2 regions of the Pseudoblastomonas flavescens genome follow, and region 2 is predicted to be linked to the other one. Evidence: riboswitches for the same ligand, from Rfam matches in the RefSeq annotation. Region 2 holds a riboswitch; the other holds the start of a gene.
What was found. A riboswitch is a leader RNA that binds a small molecule or an ion and turns the genes downstream of it on or off. The one in region 2 is predicted to bind cobalamin.
Positions count from the first base shown of each region.

Region 1: it holds a riboswitch for cobalamin, as region 2 does, so the genes downstream of both, QQW98_RS06435 (TonB-dependent receptor plug domain-containing protein) here and QQW98_RS10035 (TonB-dependent receptor plug domain-containing protein) in region 2, are expected to answer to the same signal.

Region 1 covers NZ_CP129107.1:1,244,921-1,253,801, forward strand. Annotated here, with positions in the region: gene QQW98_RS06425 (FecCD family ABC transporter permease) at 1-587, opposite strand, end outside; gene QQW98_RS06430 (ABC transporter substrate-binding protein) at 512-1,339, opposite strand; gene QQW98_RS06435 (TonB-dependent receptor plug domain-containing protein) at 1,346-3,229, opposite strand; cobalamin riboswitch at 3,391-3,600, opposite strand; gene cobO (cob(I)yrinic acid a,c-diamide adenosyltransferase) at 3,633-4,238, opposite strand; gene QQW98_RS06445 (histidine phosphatase family protein) at 4,235-4,768, opposite strand; gene cobS (adenosylcobinamide-GDP ribazoletransferase) at 4,759-5,511, opposite strand; gene cobT (nicotinate-nucleotide--dimethylbenzimidazole phosphoribosyltransferase) at 5,508-6,506, opposite strand; gene QQW98_RS06460 (sce7726 family protein) at 7,047-7,814, shown strand; gene QQW98_RS06465 (sce7725 family protein) at 7,822-8,757, shown strand; gene QQW98_RS06470 (RES family NAD+ phosphorylase) at 8,765-8,881, shown strand, end outside.
Region 2 covers NZ_CP129107.1:1,924,358-1,933,238, forward strand. Annotated here, with positions in the region: gene mdh (malate dehydrogenase) at 1-908, opposite strand, end outside; gene QQW98_RS10020 (putative bifunctional diguanylate cyclase/phosphodiesterase) at 1,148-3,037, opposite strand; gene QQW98_RS10025 (hypothetical protein) at 3,218-3,541, opposite strand; gene QQW98_RS10030 (cell wall hydrolase) at 3,701-4,849, opposite strand; cobalamin riboswitch at 5,078-5,244, shown strand; gene QQW98_RS10035 (TonB-dependent receptor plug domain-containing protein) at 5,346-7,262, shown strand; gene QQW98_RS10040 (ABC transporter substrate-binding protein) at 7,259-8,053, shown strand; gene QQW98_RS10045 (FecCD family ABC transporter permease) at 8,050-8,881, shown strand, end outside.

The sequences.
Region 1 (8,881 bases), 680 kb from region 2:
ATGTCGGCAAGGCTGAACGGGTTGGGCGCGAGATTCATCAGCAGCGCCATGATCGCCGCCGAGAAACTCGAAAGGCCGACGCCAATCAGGATCAGCGTGACCACGGAGCGGGTGCGGATCGCGGCCAGCGCCACCAGCAGGGTGGCGATCAGCGCCCCCGCGACCGCAGCCAATGGCAAGACGAGTGGACCGGCAGTCGCGAGACCGAAATAAAGCACGAAAGTCGCGAAGAGCGCGGCGGTAGCCGAAACGCCGAGGATGCCAGGCTCTGCCAGCGGATTGCGCAGCAGGCCCTGAAGAGCCGCCCCGCTTATCCCCAGCGCCGCGCCGACGAACGCGGCAGCGAGCGCACGAGGCAGGCGGATTTGCCAGACCACCAGCTCGTCACCCTGACTCGATTGAAATGCGAGAGCAGCCAGCACGCGGTCGAGCGGCAAGGGCACCGAACCCAGCGCGACCGAAAGAACCAACGCACCTGCCAGACCTGCCAGCAGGATGAACACCACCCGATTCATCGCGTGTTCTCCCCCGATGTCGCCAGCGCTTCGACTGCGTCTAGCAGGAACCACCCACCGCAAGCCGTCCATGCTCCTTCTAACGGGACGACCGGCAGTTCGCGCAGCTGCGCCTGCGCCACCGGATGGCGCGCCGCGCTCCAGTTGTCGACGTGGTTGGTCGCGCTCTCGAAAAACGCCGCCGCGATCAGGTCGGGGCGCTCGTAGGCGAGGCGTTCGAGCGGAAGGGGATTCCAGCCGGGGCGATCCTGGAAATTCTCGAGGCCGGCCGCCACGAACAGTTCGTGCACCAGTGTCCCCTCGCCAGCGGTCACACCGGCGGGGGTCATGTAGAGAACTTCGCGACGAGGCCGGGGCCTTTCGGCGAGCGCCCAGAGGCGCCGATCCATCTCGGCGACGAGTTCCGCCGCCTCCTCGGGCTTGCCGAGTTCGGTCCCCACGCGCAGCACTTCGCCCCGCACTTCGTCAATCGATTGGGGGAAGCCGATCTGCACGACCGGCACGCCCGGCTCTTTCATGAAGTCCGCAATGTCGTGCCCGCCGCCATATGTCCGCACCACCAGATCGGGCTGTAGCGCGAGGACATCCGCCGTGCGCGGACGCACCGTGGGGATACCGTCGGCCGCCGCGCGCATGTAGGAAAAGCGTTTCCCCGCATCGGGCGACAGCGCGAGGATATCTTCGCGATCGGCGAATTTCAGCACATATTGGTCGGCGCAATAATCGAGGCTGACGATCCGTCGCGGCGCATCGGTGCCCCGCTCGGGCACCTGCGAACAGGCACAGAGCGAGAGGCACACCAGCGCCGAGAGGATCGCCCGCATCATCGACTACATCCGGAAGCGCACGCCGCCGAATACCGCGCGACCGGGCTGGCCGTAACGATAAACGGTCTCGTATTCCTCATCGAACAGGTTCTCGACCCGTCCGAAGATCTCCAGCTGCTCGGTGACACCGTAGCTGGCCCGAAGGTCGGCCACCACATAGCCGTCCAGTTGCCGTGTGTTGCTTGCATTGTCGAAGCTGTCCCCGACAACGAGAACGGTGGCTCCGATGCCGATGCCGTTACTCATCCGGTAATCGACCACCAAGTCGGCCTTGTCTTCGGCACGCCGGGCAAGCTTGTTGCCGGTGGTCTCGTCGATCGCATCGATATTGGTGTAGTTCAGCGCGACATCGAAGCCGTCGACCGGACGGACCGCGAGTCCGAACTCCCAGCCTTTCGCCGATGCGAGTTCGGTGTTGTCGTAGAAGCCGAAAGGCGGTGTCGCGGTCGAGACGAATCCGATCAGATTGGTCGAATCCCTCTCGAAATAGGTGACACCGATCTGCGCACGCCGATCGAGGAAGCTGTGCGTTATGCCGACATCCCAGCTTTCCGATTCCTCCGGCAGAAGGGCCGGATTCCCGTAGGTGCTATAGATCTGATAGAGCGATGGGGCCTTGAAGCCTTCGCCATAGCTGGCCCGCACCACGGTATCGCCGCTATTGGGAGTGTAGGCGCCGCTGGCCGCGAAAGTCGTTGCATCGCCGAAGGTCTCGTGATCGTCGTAGCGCACGCCCCCGGTCAACGAGAGACCTGTCACGGGGCTCAGGTTGACCTGTCCGTAGACGCTGTTGATCCAGACGTCGGCTTCATCGGTGCCGCTGCGAAAATCGGATTTCTCGCGCTCGGCCCCGAAGACCAGTTCGACAAACTCGGCGGCGTCGAACACGCCCTGATACTCGTAGCGACGATTCTCGCCATTGGCGTCGAACGTCTCGGTATCGGTATCGAAGTTGAAGTTGCGGCGATCGATATTGGTGTAGGCGAAGCCCAGCCGATTGCGGAAACGACCGTCGAGGAAGTCGGCATTCAGCCCCGCATAACCAACGAAATCGTTGCGATAGGAAACTTCATCGACATCCGCGAAGACGTAGTCGGGAGCCGGGAAGCCATCGATGCCCACTTCGCCGTCGGCGTAGAAGCCGCGCAGATCGATGGAGAGGTTTTCGCTCAGGGCTATGTCGATCTTGCCATTGACGCCAAGGCTTTCGAAACCGTCCCTCTCGGCCCCGCCCCGCGCTTCGCTGAAGGCAGAGATGCCGTCGGTATGCAGATAGCTTGCCCCGATGCTGGCCGCGACCGGGCCGAACCGACCCGAAACATTGCCGGTCAGTTCCGCCGTATCGCGCGCGCCATATTCGGCACGGGCAAACATGCCGAGTTCCTCGGTCGGTTCGCGCGTGATTAGGTTCACGACACCGCCGATCGCCTGGCTGCCGTAGAGCACGCTCTGCGAACCGCGCACCACTTCCACCCGGGCGATATTGCCCAGCAGCAGCGGTCCGAAATTGAACCCGCCGCCGGGCGACGCCGGATCGTTCAGCTTCACGCCGTCGATCAGCACAACGGTCTGGTCGCTTTCGGCCCCGCGGATGGAGACGCCAGCATTAGTGCCGATGCCGCCATTACGGTTGAAGGTGACGCCGGGGACGGTGCGCAGCACATCGAGCACATCGCTCGGCTGACGGTTCACTATTTCCTCTTCCTCGACGACGGTGACCGATTCACCTACCTGGCTGATCGCCCGTTCGGTGCGATTGGCGGTGACGACGATCGTTTCGGAGCCCAGTTCCTCGTCTTCGGGGCGATCGACCGACTGGGCGAATGCTCCGGTCGAACACAGCGCCACGGCCGATGCCGCGACGGGCAGATAGAGTGCGGTTTTCATTGCAAAATCCAAAGCCAGTCCACGCGGAGGCTCCGGTGCCCGCATGGTCAACTCGACAGATGGCCCGCTGCCGCTCGCCGAGAGCCGCAGCGCCGGTAACCGGCCTGGCTGTCGTTACTTCGGAAAAGAACTTTCCTGTCCCACTGGGCTGGACCCGGCCCCGGACGAACGACGCGACGGCAGGTCTCCTGGCTTGCCGATCAACGCCTTCGAACCGTCTTCCCGGCGCCACCCAGTGCAGGGCTTGGCCAGTGACGTGTTGGTTCGGGGCTCCTGGCTCACAGTTGCGGGCACAGCGCCGGTATCGCACCGGCTTCCCTCTTAGCTCCAGGCGATTTCGCACCTGCAGCACCGTCTGTCCGCGCCAATGCTCGCCTCGTCCGTTGCTGTCAATCCTTGCCTGCTAGAAGTCGATGCCCTGCTGCGCGCGGATACCGGCGTGGTAGGCGTGCTTGATTTCGGCCATCTCGGTGACGGTGTCGGCATAATCGATCAGTTCGGGCTTAGCGTCCCGCCCGGTAAGGATGATCCGGGTATCACCCCTGCGTTCCAGCGCCTCGATCACTGCCGCGGGCGTCAGGTATTCGTAGCGCAACGCGATATTGATTTCGTCGAGCACGACCAAGGCGTAGTCGCCGCTCGCGATCAACTCACCGGCCTTGGCCAATGCCGTTTCCGCGGCTTCGATATCGCGATCCCTGTCCTGCGTATCCCATGTGAAACCGTCGCCCATGACGTGCCAGTCCACCAAATCCGGGAAGCGCGAGAAAAACTTCTTCTCGCCCGTCTTCCACTTGCCCTTGATGAATTGCACCACGGCAACCTTCTGTCCCCAGCCCAGCGCGCGGGCGATGACCCCGAAGGCCGAGCTCGACTTGCCCTTCCCATCGCCGGTGTGGACCAGCACGAGGCCGCGTTCTGGATCCTTGAGCTCCCGGCGCCGCTTCGCTTGCGCGGCCTGCAGCTCCTTCATCTTCTCCTTGTGTGTATCGCTGTCGGTCTCGCTCATACGCCCCCTCTTGGTTCAACGGTGAGGAACTGGCCGAAGCCGAGTTCGAGTTCAAATGGGTTAGGTCGGCCGAGGGCCGCGGCGACGCAACGGACGACGCCGAGATGCGTGATGGCAAGGATATGTCCCTCGATCCTCGCGGAATCGAGCAGATATGTGCGAACCCGCTCAGCCATTTGCGCGACACTCTCCCCTCCGTGCGGGCGAGCGCCTTCGATATCTTCTGCCCACTCATCGATCTCGTGACGAGGAATATCGTCCCACACCTGCATTTCCCAGTTCCCGAAATCGATCTCCATCAGTCTCGGGTCGGCGTGGACGGGAAGGTCGAAATGCGCGGACAACTGCTCCGCCACCGCAGTGCATCGGATCAGTGGGCTGCTGTCGATCCGTGCAAAGCGGCTGGGCAACGCGGCCACCAGTGCATGAAGGTCTTTCTGGTCAAAGGCTTTAGCGGGAACGTCCGACAGGCCGTAGCAAACGCCCGCTTCGATCTGCGGCTCGCCATGGCGGAGCAGGATCAGAGCCATGCGAGGGTGCCAAGATAGAAGCCGACTTCGCTGATCTGCTGCACCGCGCCGAGGCAATCGCCAGTATAGCCGCCAAGCTTGCGCTCGAAGAGCAGCCGCGTCGAGATATGGCCGATGGCAAGGCCGGCCAAGCCGCATAGCGCTGCGCCGGGCCCAAGAATGGTCGCACCGATTGCGACCGCAGCGATCCCGGTTAGCGTCGCCACCACCAGCGGCGCTGCTCCGATCCCCTTCGCAACCGGCTTGGCGATCCCCTCGGCACGTGCGTAACGACTTGTCGCGATCACGATCACTGCCGACAGGCGCGAGGCTCCGTGCGCCACGGGCAGGGCGGCGAGTGCGACCATGAAAGGGAGTTGCGCCAGTGCCGCGATCTTGAGCAGCAGAACTATGAACAGCGCTGCGGCTCCGAATGTGCCGAGCCGGCTGTCGCGCATGATCTCCATCATCCGCTGCGACGTTGTCGCGCCTTGCCCATCAAACAGGTCCGCCAGGCCATCCTCGTGAAAGGCACCGGTTGCCAGCAGCGTAGACGCAGTGCCGAAGATCGCTGCGATAAAGGCCCCGCCGATTGCCCAACCGAGCGCAAAAGCGGCAGCGCCGATTACGCCGATCAACACGCCGACCAGCGGATAGAAGCCGGGCGCGGCCTCGAAATCGCTCTCGTCGAGCTGCGCCGCGGGCAAAGGAAGTCGCGTCAGGAACACCCACGCGGCCAAAGCGGCGGCGAATGGACGCTTCATGAAATCGGGGGAGCGCCGGACACCCCTGCCTGAGAAAAGCTTGCCATGCCGAAAAGCGAGAGCGCGGCGTGAATAATCGGCACGGCCAACAACGCGCCGGTCCCTTCGCCCAGCCGCATGTCGAGGTCGAGCAGTGGTTCGGCTTCTAGCCAGTCGAGCAGCGTCCGATGGCCGTGTTCTGCCGAGCGATGCGCATAGACAAAGGCCCGTTCACAGTCTGGCTCGATCGCCCGCGCAAGCGCGGCGGCAGCGGTCGCGATAAAGCCATCGACCACCACAAGTTTATTCGATGCCCCGGCGCCAACCATTGCACCCGCCATCGTGCCGATCTCGAAGCCGCCAACCTCGGCCAGCGCTTCAATCGGCGCAAGCGCTCCAGTCCGCGCAGCTGCGTGTTCGAGAACCTCTTGCTTGTGGGAGAGAGCGGTATCGTCGAGGCCCGTCCCTCGCCCTACGAGTTCGGCCACGGAAATGCCGCTCAGCTTGTGCGCAAGCAGGGCTGCAGCGGAAGTGTTCGCGATGCCCATCTCGCCGAAACAGACGATCTTGCTTTCAATACCGCTTGCGAACTGTCGCCCTTGCGCAATCGCGTTCCTTGCCGTCTCGGGCGACATCGCAGGCCCTGTCGAACTGTCGGCCGTTCCCCCTCCCAACGACAGATCGATAAGCCCATCACGTCGGCGCGGCGGATGCGCGATTCCGCAGTCAACGACGGTCACCGGTATGTCGAATTGCGCCGCGATGACATTCGCAGCGGCTCCGCCTGCAAGGAAGTTGGCGACCATTTGGCCGGTAACCTCCTGCGGGAACGCGGACACACGCTGTGCGGCAATCCCATGATCAGCTGCGAAAATGGTCAACGATGCCGAAGCATTCGACGGAGTCATGTCGCCAAGGATCGCAGCAGCCTGAACTGCAAGGCTCTCGAGCCTTCCCAATGACCCTATCGGCTTAGTCTTGTCGTCGATCAGGCGCTGGAAGTCGGCTCGGGTCATACGATGCGCGTTTAGCGAATACAGAATGACTTTGGAACGGCATGACAAAGCCATACGCATCGAGCGCTTGTGGAGGTCCATTGGCAAGGGCAGGGCAATTTTGCGAGTCCGAGCAGTGTCGCCACAGTGGCGTGTTGAGCAAACGGCAGCTTTCAAGTCGCGAGGCGAACCATGCTAATGACCGAAATTAGGGCGCATTGCCGCCCGGCCGTTTTTGGGCCGGGAGGAGACTGTCGGCTTTCCACCGGCAGACGGTGATAGCAGACATATGTGGGTGCGACGCCCGCTCGCCTTGCCCACGATCCGAACCCGATCTAACGCTTTACCTAAGCTGGAACTTCAGGATTCCGTTCCCGACAGTTCTTCGCTACAAGGTGCTGTATACCGTGCGATGCTAAGTACGGTTCTGGTGAGGAAGCGAATATCTTTAGGACAGCGCAACTTTCTGCTTTGAAGCGGCTCTTTTCCGCTAGCGTTTTTCGCGAATTAGCCAAAAAGGGGCGCTCGAGCCTCTTTTGCAGGTTGGTCGAGCAAACAGATTTGATCGAGCGTGTCACGCCTTGTGCGACTGTCGGAGACACATTCGAATCCGCCTTTGAAATTCTGAAGGTGGCAGGCCGACGCGACGAATATGTCTATCGGGCGGCCATCAGTCACAAGATCCTGATGGGCACCCACTCGCTGCAATCCGCGTCGATGCTCAACGAGTTTCGCGCCGGCTCATGCAAGGCCGATCTGGTCATTCTTAATGGTACCGCGACTGTCTACGAAATAAAATCGGAGCGGGATTCGCTGACCCGGCTCGCCAACCAGGTTGAAAACTACAAACGCGTATTTGCAAAGGTGAACGTGATCGCCGGCGAGAGCCATGTCGATGGCGTACTTGCGACCGTTCCTGCAGACGTGGGCGTCTTGTGCTTGTCACGACGGTATCAGATCTCAACTGTGCGCGACGCCGTCGATTGCCCACAACGTGTTTGCCCAGTGACGGTATTCGAATCGCTTCGTGCAGCCGAGGCCATCGCGATCCTCAAGTCACTGGGCGTCCTGGTTCCGAAAGTTCCGAACACACAGCGCCATGCAGCATTGCGCACCCTGTTTGCCGATCTCGATCCAGCAACCCTGCATGTCGAGATGGTTCGGACCTTGAAGCGGACCCGCAATCTTGCGCCGCTCGGCGAGCTTGTCGACCAACTACCAAACTCGCTGCAGGCAGCTGCATTGTCGATCCCGGTACGCCGCAGCGATCATAATCGTCTGGTCACGGCGGTGGCCACGCCTCTGCGTGCCGCGATGGCATGGAGTTAAGCCGACGATGTATCATCCCTATTTTCGTGGAAAGCAGTTCGAGCTCATTACAATTCGTGAAATGGCTCCCTTGCTCGCCGAGAAGGAATTCGTCCCGATCATCGAGCCAGTGCGCGAAGCGCTCGGCGGTCTGAAAAAGACGCTAACCGCCGTGTGCGACGCCGGCGGTCGCGCCATAGTCATCGTCAATCCCTATCATGGCGATCATCAGGAAGATGGGACAAGCATCACCGGCCTCCTACAGGAAGGCTTTATCGGCAACGACGCAATTGCCGCGGGTATCCTGCTACGGAGCGACATGACAGTCGCCGAAGTCTTGGCATGCTACGCCGATCATTCGGACCATAATCCGGTGCTGGTCCATGCGGGCTTTACCGCGCCAAAAGATCTGGCGGCCGCCCTAGCAGCGGACTTGCCGGACATGACCAACGTGTTCGTCGATGACCACGCCAAGCTCCTCTATCGGAAGCATTTCAGCGACAGCGATCGCATCCTTGTGCGGGACGGGTTCAAGCGGCAGCGCAATGCGGACTACCCTGCAATGGAAGAGTTCTCCGACCTCCATGTGACCTATGCCGATCTCGGAATGGATGGTTTCGGAGATTTCCTGATCGTGGGCGACGTCTATAGCGAAGGCGGTGGACCGGCTTATGCGGTCGCGATCCACCTGTCCTTCATCGATCCCGACAAGGACGATGTGATGTACATCTATCACTTCGTCTCCGACACCAAGGACACACCGACCGACCCGGCAGGCAAGTTCGGCCAGGCGCTCGCAAAGGTCATTGCCAAATTGGATAGCGGCAATTCAAAGCTGCTCGAGACCGAGGCGATCAAGGAATTTCGCGAGCTCCACGAAAAGGGCCATTTCCCGGGCCTCGGCTATGTCAAAAAGCTCTCGATGAAGCATCATATCGAGACGCTCGCTGACTATATCGGCTGAGGCCGACATGGCGAAGCGGTACTGCTGTCCCGAATGCTTCGACGATGGCGGCCTGCGCGACGACATCTTCCCTTCGCTGGACCCGGAACGCGGGACATGCAGTTTCTGCGGAACCGGCGACACG
Region 2 (8,881 bases):
TTGAGGTTGCTCTTTTCCTCGTCCGACAGTTCGATCTCGATAACTTCTTCGGTGCCGCCTGCGCCGATCATGGTGGGGACGCCCACGTACAGCCCGTCGAGGCCGTACTTGCCTTCGACATAGCTTGCACACGGCAGGATGCGCTTGCTGTCGCCCAGGTAGGCTTCGGCCATCGCGATGGCGCTGGTAGCGGGCGCGTAATAGGCCGAGCCGTTGCCGAGCAGGCCGACGATCTCGCCGCCGCCCTTGCGGGTGCGGTCAACGATCTCGTCGATGCGGCTTTCGCTCACGCCCCTGATCTTGGCGAAGTCATTGACCGGGATGCCGTTGATCGTGGTGTAGCTGGTGACCGGGACCATGGTGTCGCCGTGGCCGCCGAGGACGAAGGCGTTCACGTCCTTCACCGACACGTCGAATTCCCATGCGAGGAAGGTCGCGAAGCGCGCGCTGTCGAGCACGCCGGCCATGCCGACCACCTTGTTGTGCGGAAGGCCGCTGAATTCGCGCAGCGCCCAGACCATCGCGTCGAGCGGGTTGGTGATGCAGATCACGAATGCGTCGGGGCAGTTGTTCTTGATGCCTTCGCCGACGGCCTTCATCACTTTGAGGTTGATGCCGAGCAGGTCGTCGCGGCTCATGCCCGGCTTGCGCGGCACGCCGGCGGTCACGATCACCACGTCGGCGCCGGCAATGTCGGCGTAGTCGTTCGTGCCGGTGATCTTCGCGTCGAAGCCTTCGATCGGGCCGCACTGCGACAGGTCGAGCGCCTTGCCCTGCGGCATGCCTTCGGCGATGTCGAACAGGACGATGTCGCCCATTTCCTTCTTCGCGGCGAGGTGGGCGAGGGTGCCACCGATCATGCCGGAACCGATGAGAGCGATCTTCTTGCGTCCAGCGTTCTGGGCCATATGCGGTCAATTCCCTTCGCGGGCGCTTTCGTCGTCCGGGTCGCGCCCCGCGCTCCGCGAAGCAAGACGCGCCCGATTGAGGCTCGGTAGGGCACCTAGGCCCGTGCGCGCGAGTTTGCAACCGACTGCGCGGACTATCTTTGCAAACAGTTCGCAATAGCAATAAGCGGCTGGACGCGCGCGCTTACCCACCCGACGCGCGGGCGTCGATCTGGTTCCTCAAGCGGAGGGTTGGCAGCCTAGCTGCCGGTGGTTTTAGCGGCAGCGGCCTTGCCATGCTCGTTGCTGAGCAGGATTGCGGCAAGGTAATCGGGCACGGCGCGGCTGAAGTAGTAACCCTGGCCCAGCGTGCAGCCCGCATTCTTGACGGCCTGGACCTGCTCGACCGTTTCGAGCCCCTCGGCCACGATGTCCATTTCCAGCTGGTTGCCCATTTCGGCAACCGCGCGGATGATCGCCTCGCTCTTGCGGCCCACGTCCTTGCCGGACACGAAGCTGCGGTCGACCTTGATCTTCTTGAACGGGAACTTGTCGATATAGGCGAGCGAGGAATAGCCCGTGCCGAAATCGTCGAGGGCGAAGCGTACGCCGTGGCCGCTCAGTTCCTCGATGAAGCGGGCGGTGTTCTCGCTGTCTTCCAGGAACAGGCTTTCGGTCACTTCCAGCTCCAGGCGGGTCGGGTCGAGCCGGGCCTCGCGCAGGGCGGCGAGGATGCCGAGCGCGGCGCCGGGCGCGCGGATCTGGATTGGCGAGAGGTTGACGGCGATCGTCACGTCCTCGGGCCACTGGGCGCAGGCCTTGGCCGCCTGCTGGGTGATCCAGTTGCCCAGCGTGATGATGAGGCCGGTGTCTTCGGCCACGGGGATGAATTCGTCCGGGCGCATCTCGCCGCGTTGCGGGTGGAACCAGCGCACCAGCGCCTCGAACGTGCGGATGCGGCCGGTTTCGAGGTCCACGATCGGCTGGAAGAAGATCGACAGTTCGTCGCGCTGGATGGCGTGGCGCAGTTCGGCCTCGATTTCCTTACGGCGGACGAGGTCGCGGGTCATCGACCCGTCGAAGAAGGTGGCGCGGTTGCGGCCGTTGATCTTGGCGTCGTAAAGCGCAAGGTCCGCGCTCTGCATCAGCGTGTCGAAATCGCTGCCGTCGTCGGGCATCAGGGCGATGCCCATCGATGCGCCCAGTTCCAGCCGGTCCGCGTCGATGCGGATCGGGCGGTTGATCGCGGCGAGGATGGCCTGCGCCACGTCTTCGCTTTCCTTTCGGCTGCCGACTTCGGTTACGACGATGAATTCATCCCCGCCGAACCGGGCGATGGTGGTGTCGTCCAGCTCCAGCGCCTGCAGGCGGCGGGCGATCTCTGTCAGCACGCGGTCGCCGACCGGGTGGCCCAGCGTGTCGTTCACTTCCTTGAACCGGTCGAGGTCCATCCAGAACAGCGCCAGCTTCCGGTCGCTGCCGACGACCATCAGCCGCTCCACCATCTGGTGGTTGAGTCCGGCGCGGTTGGCGAGGCCGGTGACCACGTCGGTGCGCGCCAGCTGCTGCATCTTGTCGGCCAGCTTCTGGCTGGTCTCCGCCGTAGAGATCGAGCGGCGCAGCAACTGGAACACGTTTAGCGTAATCTCGACCATCGCCGGCAGCAGCATCAGCATGCCGAAGCCGAGCATGGCGAGCGCCAGATTGCCGGACAGGAAACAGGCGAGGATCGGCGGGATCAGGCACAGGAACAACTGCCCCAGCGCAATGACGGGCCGCCCGGCGTTGCGCGCCGAAATACCGACGCCGTAACCGATGGCATTGCCGAGCAGGAGCATTTGGACGGCAGGATCGATCATCGCCCATATGGCGAAGGCGCACATGAGCCCGACAAGGGCGGAATAGGTGAAAGCCCCCGTTTCGTAGACGATTTCCAGCACGCGCGCATTGCGGCGATGGCAGGGGCGGCGGAGGTAAAGCGGGGCGACCAGGCGGCCGATGGCGACGATGCTGAGGAGGATGGCGCCGGCGACGAGGAAGGCGTTGCGGCTGACATAGGCGGCCGCGCCGTTGGTTATGATCCCGCAGACGGCGCCGATGGCCATGCTCGACCACTGGCGGTAAAGAGTCTTGACGAGCGTCTGCCGCACGCGTTCATCGATCGCGTCCTTGCTCGACAAACCTCTAACAAGATTACGTAAACCGCTGATGGGTCCAGCCTTCGCTCTTTGTTCCTGTCACGGGCATAAGGCGATGACGTCATTTTTTGGTTAACACCCGTTCACGAGGTTTCCGCGGGATCCTGACCCCGCCTACCAAATGCCCGGTAATCAGGCGTCGGCGGCCTCTGCGGAATCGATGCCGGCGGCGCAATCGCGGGCCATTCGGCGGTCGAGCTGGCGGCAGACGCTGAGCCACCACTCGTACGCCTCGCGGTCGCCGGCGAAGAATGCCTCCTCCGCGCGCCCCTTGGCATGGCGCGCTGCGGCGATTCCGTGTTGCGCGAAATGGCGCAGCGCCTCGTAGAGGAGCTTGTCGTTGCGGTCCGCCGAAGGGTTGTCGTTAGCGGGGCGAGAAAGGCGCACCGTACACACGCGGCGGACCACCGGGTGGGTGGAGGCGGCAGTGGTGGCGGCGGCGAAACGGATGGTCATGGGACGGGTGCGATCCTGGTCAATCGGGCGCTTCGCCACAGTGGCTGCGCCCGGGTATGAAGATGCCCTAGGCGCGGCCCTGCTAAGGCTTCGTGTGACGCTATGGTTATGAAAGTGTCACTGCGCGGTTTTCGCTCCGCGCGGGGAATAGCGCGGCAGTCAGTCGCCCGATTTCGGACGGTCGAGCCACTGGCCGGAATTGGCGTATTCCGGCTTCACCTCGCCCGAGCCGGGCAGCTTGTCGGCGCGGAACAGCGCATCGCCGCCGCGTTCCTCCACCGCGCGCGAGTATTGCGGCGGCGGCGTATTGGCGACGGCGCGGCCTGCGGCGCCCCCACCGGTTGCGGGCGAAGCGGGCGCGCCCGGCCCTGCCGCAGGTTTCGCCGCTTCCGCGCTCTCGTAAGCCTTGGCGATGGCCAGCGGATCGGTTGTCAGGCTGTCGTCGATGGAGGCGCGGGCGCGGGGCGATGCGGAAGGCTCGTACCCCGCATAGGCGAAGCGGAAGGCGCCTGGCTGGCCCGCGCCGCCCTTGAAGGCATAGAAGCGGTGCGCGCCGATAGTGCCCAAATGGTGGAGGCTGGGCGCCCAGTAAGGATAGATCGCGGTCGTGTGGTAATGGGTCGCAAGGCCGACCGGGCGATAGACGGCGCCGGCCAGCGCGGAGCGGGCGACCGCCTGCGCACGGGCCCAGAACACGCGCGACGGGGTACGCCGCAGGCTGCCGTCGCAGGTGAAGCTGAACTGGCACCCGGTGCGCCGTTCGCTGCCCTGGAAGACCACGCCGCACACGCTGTTGGGATAGGACCGGTGCGCCACGCGGTTGAGCACGACCTGCGCCACCGCGCGCTGGCCCGCATCGGCCTCGCTCGCGGCTTCGTAATAGATCGCCATCGTCATGCACTTGAGCGCGCGGGCCGAGGTATCGCCGCCGCCGAGCGCGACGAGCGGTGCGGCCACGGCGCCCACGCCGGGGATCTCGCTCGTCTCGGTTTCCACCAGCACGCCTTCGGCATTGGCGGTGGAGGCGACCTGCGTGAAATCCGCATCGGACGGCGCGACGTAGTCTTCGTCCTCGAGGTAATAGAACGCCGAACCGGGAAAATTCTCGCCCGCCGTTTCGAACGGCATCGGGGCGATTTCCACCGGTACGTCCCTGGCCGCGTTCCACTCCCGCTCGGCCGCCATGGCGGGCAGGGCGAGCGCCGCGGCAAGCAGCGCTATCCGCCGTCCGCGCATTGGCTTGTCCGCCTTTTCCGCCGCCCGCGCTTCCTTGCGCTGCCGGCGCGAGGCCGCCAGCCGTGCGGACATCGCGGGCGTCATGGCAGGGGTGGGGACGGAATGAATCAAGCGGGCTCCGGTTGCGGCGTAGGGCGCGCCTCGGCGCGTAGCGTGCGCAGCCGGGTTTCGCAGCCGCCCCGCATCGGCCGTCCCTTAACGGCACGCCGCCCAGCAAATCGTTAACGCGCGGGTGGGCGCGGGCAGGAGGGGGACAGGCGCCGCTGCCGGGTCTTGCCCCGCCGCGGCGACGGGCGTAGGGGCGCGGGCAGCGTTACAGGTTAAGGGAAGTGAGGCGAGAAACCTCCGCTGCCCCCGCAACTGTGACCGGATGGATCGCCGCCACGATGCCACTGCGAAAAGCGGGAAGGCGGCGGCGATCGATGATCCGGTCGAGCCAGGAGACCTGCCTGCAACGCGTCGTTCGGCTGCGGGCGGGGTGTACCGACAGCGAAGAAAGCCGCGCGCTTATTGGCGCTGCGGCGATCTTTCATGAGCGGCAGTGTGTCGTGATTGAAAGGAAAGAACCTTGCGTAAATATCTGTTTCTGCTTGGCGCTGCGGCGCTTGTCCCCGGTGTGGCTCACGCGCAGGAGCGCGACCAAGAAGTCGACTTCTGCTATCCCCCCGGTCCCGATGGCGTCCAGTTGCTTGCCGGCTGCGCTTACGAAAACCTGATCGTTGTTCCGGGGAACTTGCCCGACGAGACGGGCCGCGGCGTCACCGTCCTCGATCGCGAGACCATAGAGCAGGTGCAGGGCGCCGACATCGTCAGCGTGCTGGAGCGCGCCCCTGCTGTCACTTTCAGCCGCAACGGCGGATCGGGCAGCTTTACCGGCGTGCGTGTGCGCGGCGCGGAGGCGGAGCAGCTGCTGGTGCTGGTCGACGGCATCCGCGCGGCCGATACCGCGAGCCCGGGCGGGGGTTTCGACTTCGGCAATTTGCTGGCGGGCAATCTCGATCGGATCGAGCTGCTGCGCGGTTCCAATTCTACCATCTGGGGCAGCGATGCGATTGCCGGCGTCCTTGCCGCACGGAGCGTGGAGGGCGAATTCACGCGCATGAGCGCCGAAGTCGGCAGCCGTGAGAGCCTTTACGTCACCGGATCGGCAGGCTTCGATACCGGGCCATACCGCGCCGCGCTCTATTCGGGCCTTGCTCGCAGCGAAGGGTTTTCCTCAGCCGCAGCGGGCACCGAGGCAGACGGGTTCGATCAGGTGACTGCCGGAGCAAACGCCTCGTTCGATCTCACCCGCAACCTCAGCGCCATAGGCTCGGTCCGCTACAGCCGCGGCGAACTGGAGATCGACGGTTTCCCGGCGCCCGACTTCACGCTGGCGGACACGGACGAGACGCAGGAAACGCGGCAGGTCTTCGCCCGCGCCGGGCTGGTCTATGACGACGAGCGCCTTCGGATCGTACCGAGCTACCAGGTGGCCGATACCGAGCGCGCCAATTTCGATCCCGCTTTCGGCACCGATCCGACCTACACCACCGACGGCACCAGCGAGCGCGCCGAACTGCGCGGGCGCTGGGGAGCGACCGATGGGATGACACTTCATTTCGGCGGCGAACTGGAATGGCGGCGCTTCTCCACCCTGTTCGACGACGAGCAGCGCGACGATACGCGCGCCGCCTATATGCAAGCGGAATACCGCGCCTCCGGTTTCGAACTGGCCGCCGGCGCGCGCGTGGACGATCACAGTGTCTTCGGGAGCGAAGTCAGTTTCGGCGGGGACCTCACCTACGCAATCAGGAGAGGGGTGCGGTTGCGGGCCTCTTTCGGCGAAGGGTTCAAGGCGCCCACCCTGTTCCAGCTGTTCAGCGACTACGGCAATCGCGCACTGCAGCCGGAGCGCAGCCGCAGCTACGATGCGGGGATCGTCTTCTCCGACCTCGAGACAATCGACCTCGGCCTCACCGTCTTCCGCCGCGACACCGAGAACCAGATCGAATTCGCGAGCTGCTTCGGTTCCAGCGACCCGATCTGCACCGACCGGCCGTTCGGCACCTACGACAACATCGGCGTGGCGCGCGCGCAGGGGATCGAGCTGGAGGCATCCTATGAGCCGGTCGAGGGGCTGCGCCTGCAAGGCGTCTACGCCTATATCGATACCGAGAACCGCACGCCCGGCGCGGCGAATGCGGGCAATGTCCTTGCCCGCCGGCCGCAGCATGCCGCGACGCTGGTGGCGGATTACCGCCTGCCGTTCGGGCTGGAGCTCGGCGCCGACTGGCGCATCGTGAGCGAAAGCTTCGACGATGCGGCCAATGCGGTGCCGCTGGCGGGCTATGACATCGTTACCTTACGCGCCGCGATGCCGCTGTATGAAGGCGTCGACCTGTTCGGCCGGGTCGAGAACGTGTTCGATACCGACTACCAGACCGCCGCCGGCTACAATTCCGCCCCGCGTGGCGTGTTCATGGGTATCCGGGGAGAGCTTTGAGGCGGCTCGCCGCCCTCGGCCTGCTGGCGCTCGCGGCATGCGGGCGGGGCGAGGGCGCGGGCAGCGGCGAGGCGCTGCGTATCGTCAGCCTCAACCCCTGCGCCGACGCGATCCTTGCCGAAATCGCGCCGCAGACGCTGGTCGCCGTCTCGCACTACAGCCTCGATCCGCGCGCCTCGTCGATAAACGTGGACGACGCGCGGCGGTTCGGCGCGACATCGGGCACGGTGGAGGAAATCCTCGCGCTGGAGCCGGACATCGTCGTCGCCTCGACCTTCATCGCGCCTTCCACGGCGGGTGCGCTGGAGCGGCTCGGCATCCGGGTCGAGCGGGTCGGGATCGCCTCGACGGCAGAGGAAAGCGCCGCGCAAGTCCGCGACCTGGCGAGGCTGGCAGGGGCCATGGAGCAGGGCGAGAGACTGGCCGCGCGGATGGTGGAGCATGAGGGCGCCACCGGTAATCGCCCCACCGCGCTTCTGTGGCAACAGGGCGGGATCGTGGCGGGCGGGCAATCGCTCGTCGCCGAGCAGCTAGAGCGCGCCGGTTTCGCCAATCATGCGGCGATGCGCGGTCTGGGGCAGGGCGCCTATTTGCCGATAGAGCGCGTGCTGGCCGATCCGCCCGACGTGATCATTGCCGCGGGCGGGGAGCGGGCGCTGAACCACCCCGCGCTGAAAGCGCTGCCCGATGTTCATTACGCCTCGCTCGACCCCGCGCTGCTCTATTGCGGCGGGCCCACGGTGCCGCGGCTGGCAGCACGGCTGGCCGCGATCCGGGCAGAACTGCCGTGAGCCGAGCCAACCTCGTGCTGCTGGCCCTGCTGGCCATTGCTTTGCCGCTGTCGCTGCTTGCCGGGCGGGTCTGGATCGACCCGGCGACAACGCCCAACGCTGCGGTCATCCTGATGGAGCTGCGCCTGCCGCGCGGCCTCCTTGCCATCGTAGTCGGAGCAGGGCTGGGCGCAGCGGGCGCGGCGATGCAGGGATATTTGCGCAACCCGCTTGCCGATCCCGGCCTGTTCGGCATCGCGCCGGGCGCTGCCCTTGGCGCGGTGGCGAGCTTCTGGTTCGGTTATGCGGCAAGCGGCTGGCTGCTGCCGCTGTTCGCGCTGGCGGGCGCGGGCGGAGCCATGGCGCTGCTCGCCCTGATCGCGGGGCGCACCGGCGGCATCGCGCTGTTCACGCTTGCCGGGCTGATGATCGCGAGCCTCGCGGGGGCGCTCACCAGCCTTGCCATCAGCCTCGCCCCCAACGCGTTTGCCATGAGCGAGATCGTGACCTGGCTGATGGGCGCGCTGACCGACCGGGGCTGGGGCGACGTGTGGCTCTCCGCGCCGCTGGTCGCGCTGGGCATCGCGTTCCTCGCGCTCACCGGGCGGAGCCTCGATGCGCTCACGCTGGGGGATGCCGCTGCGCGCAGCCTCGGCACGCAGCCGGGCCGCTTGCTCGCGCTGCTGGTACTCGGCGTCGGGCTGACCGTGGGGGCGGGCGTGGCGGTGGCGGGGATCATCGGCTTCGTCGGGCTGATCGTGCCGCACCTGGTGCGGCCGCTGACCGATCGCCGCCCCTCGCAACTGATCCTGCCGAGCGCGCTCGCGGGCGCGTTGCTGGTACTTGTGG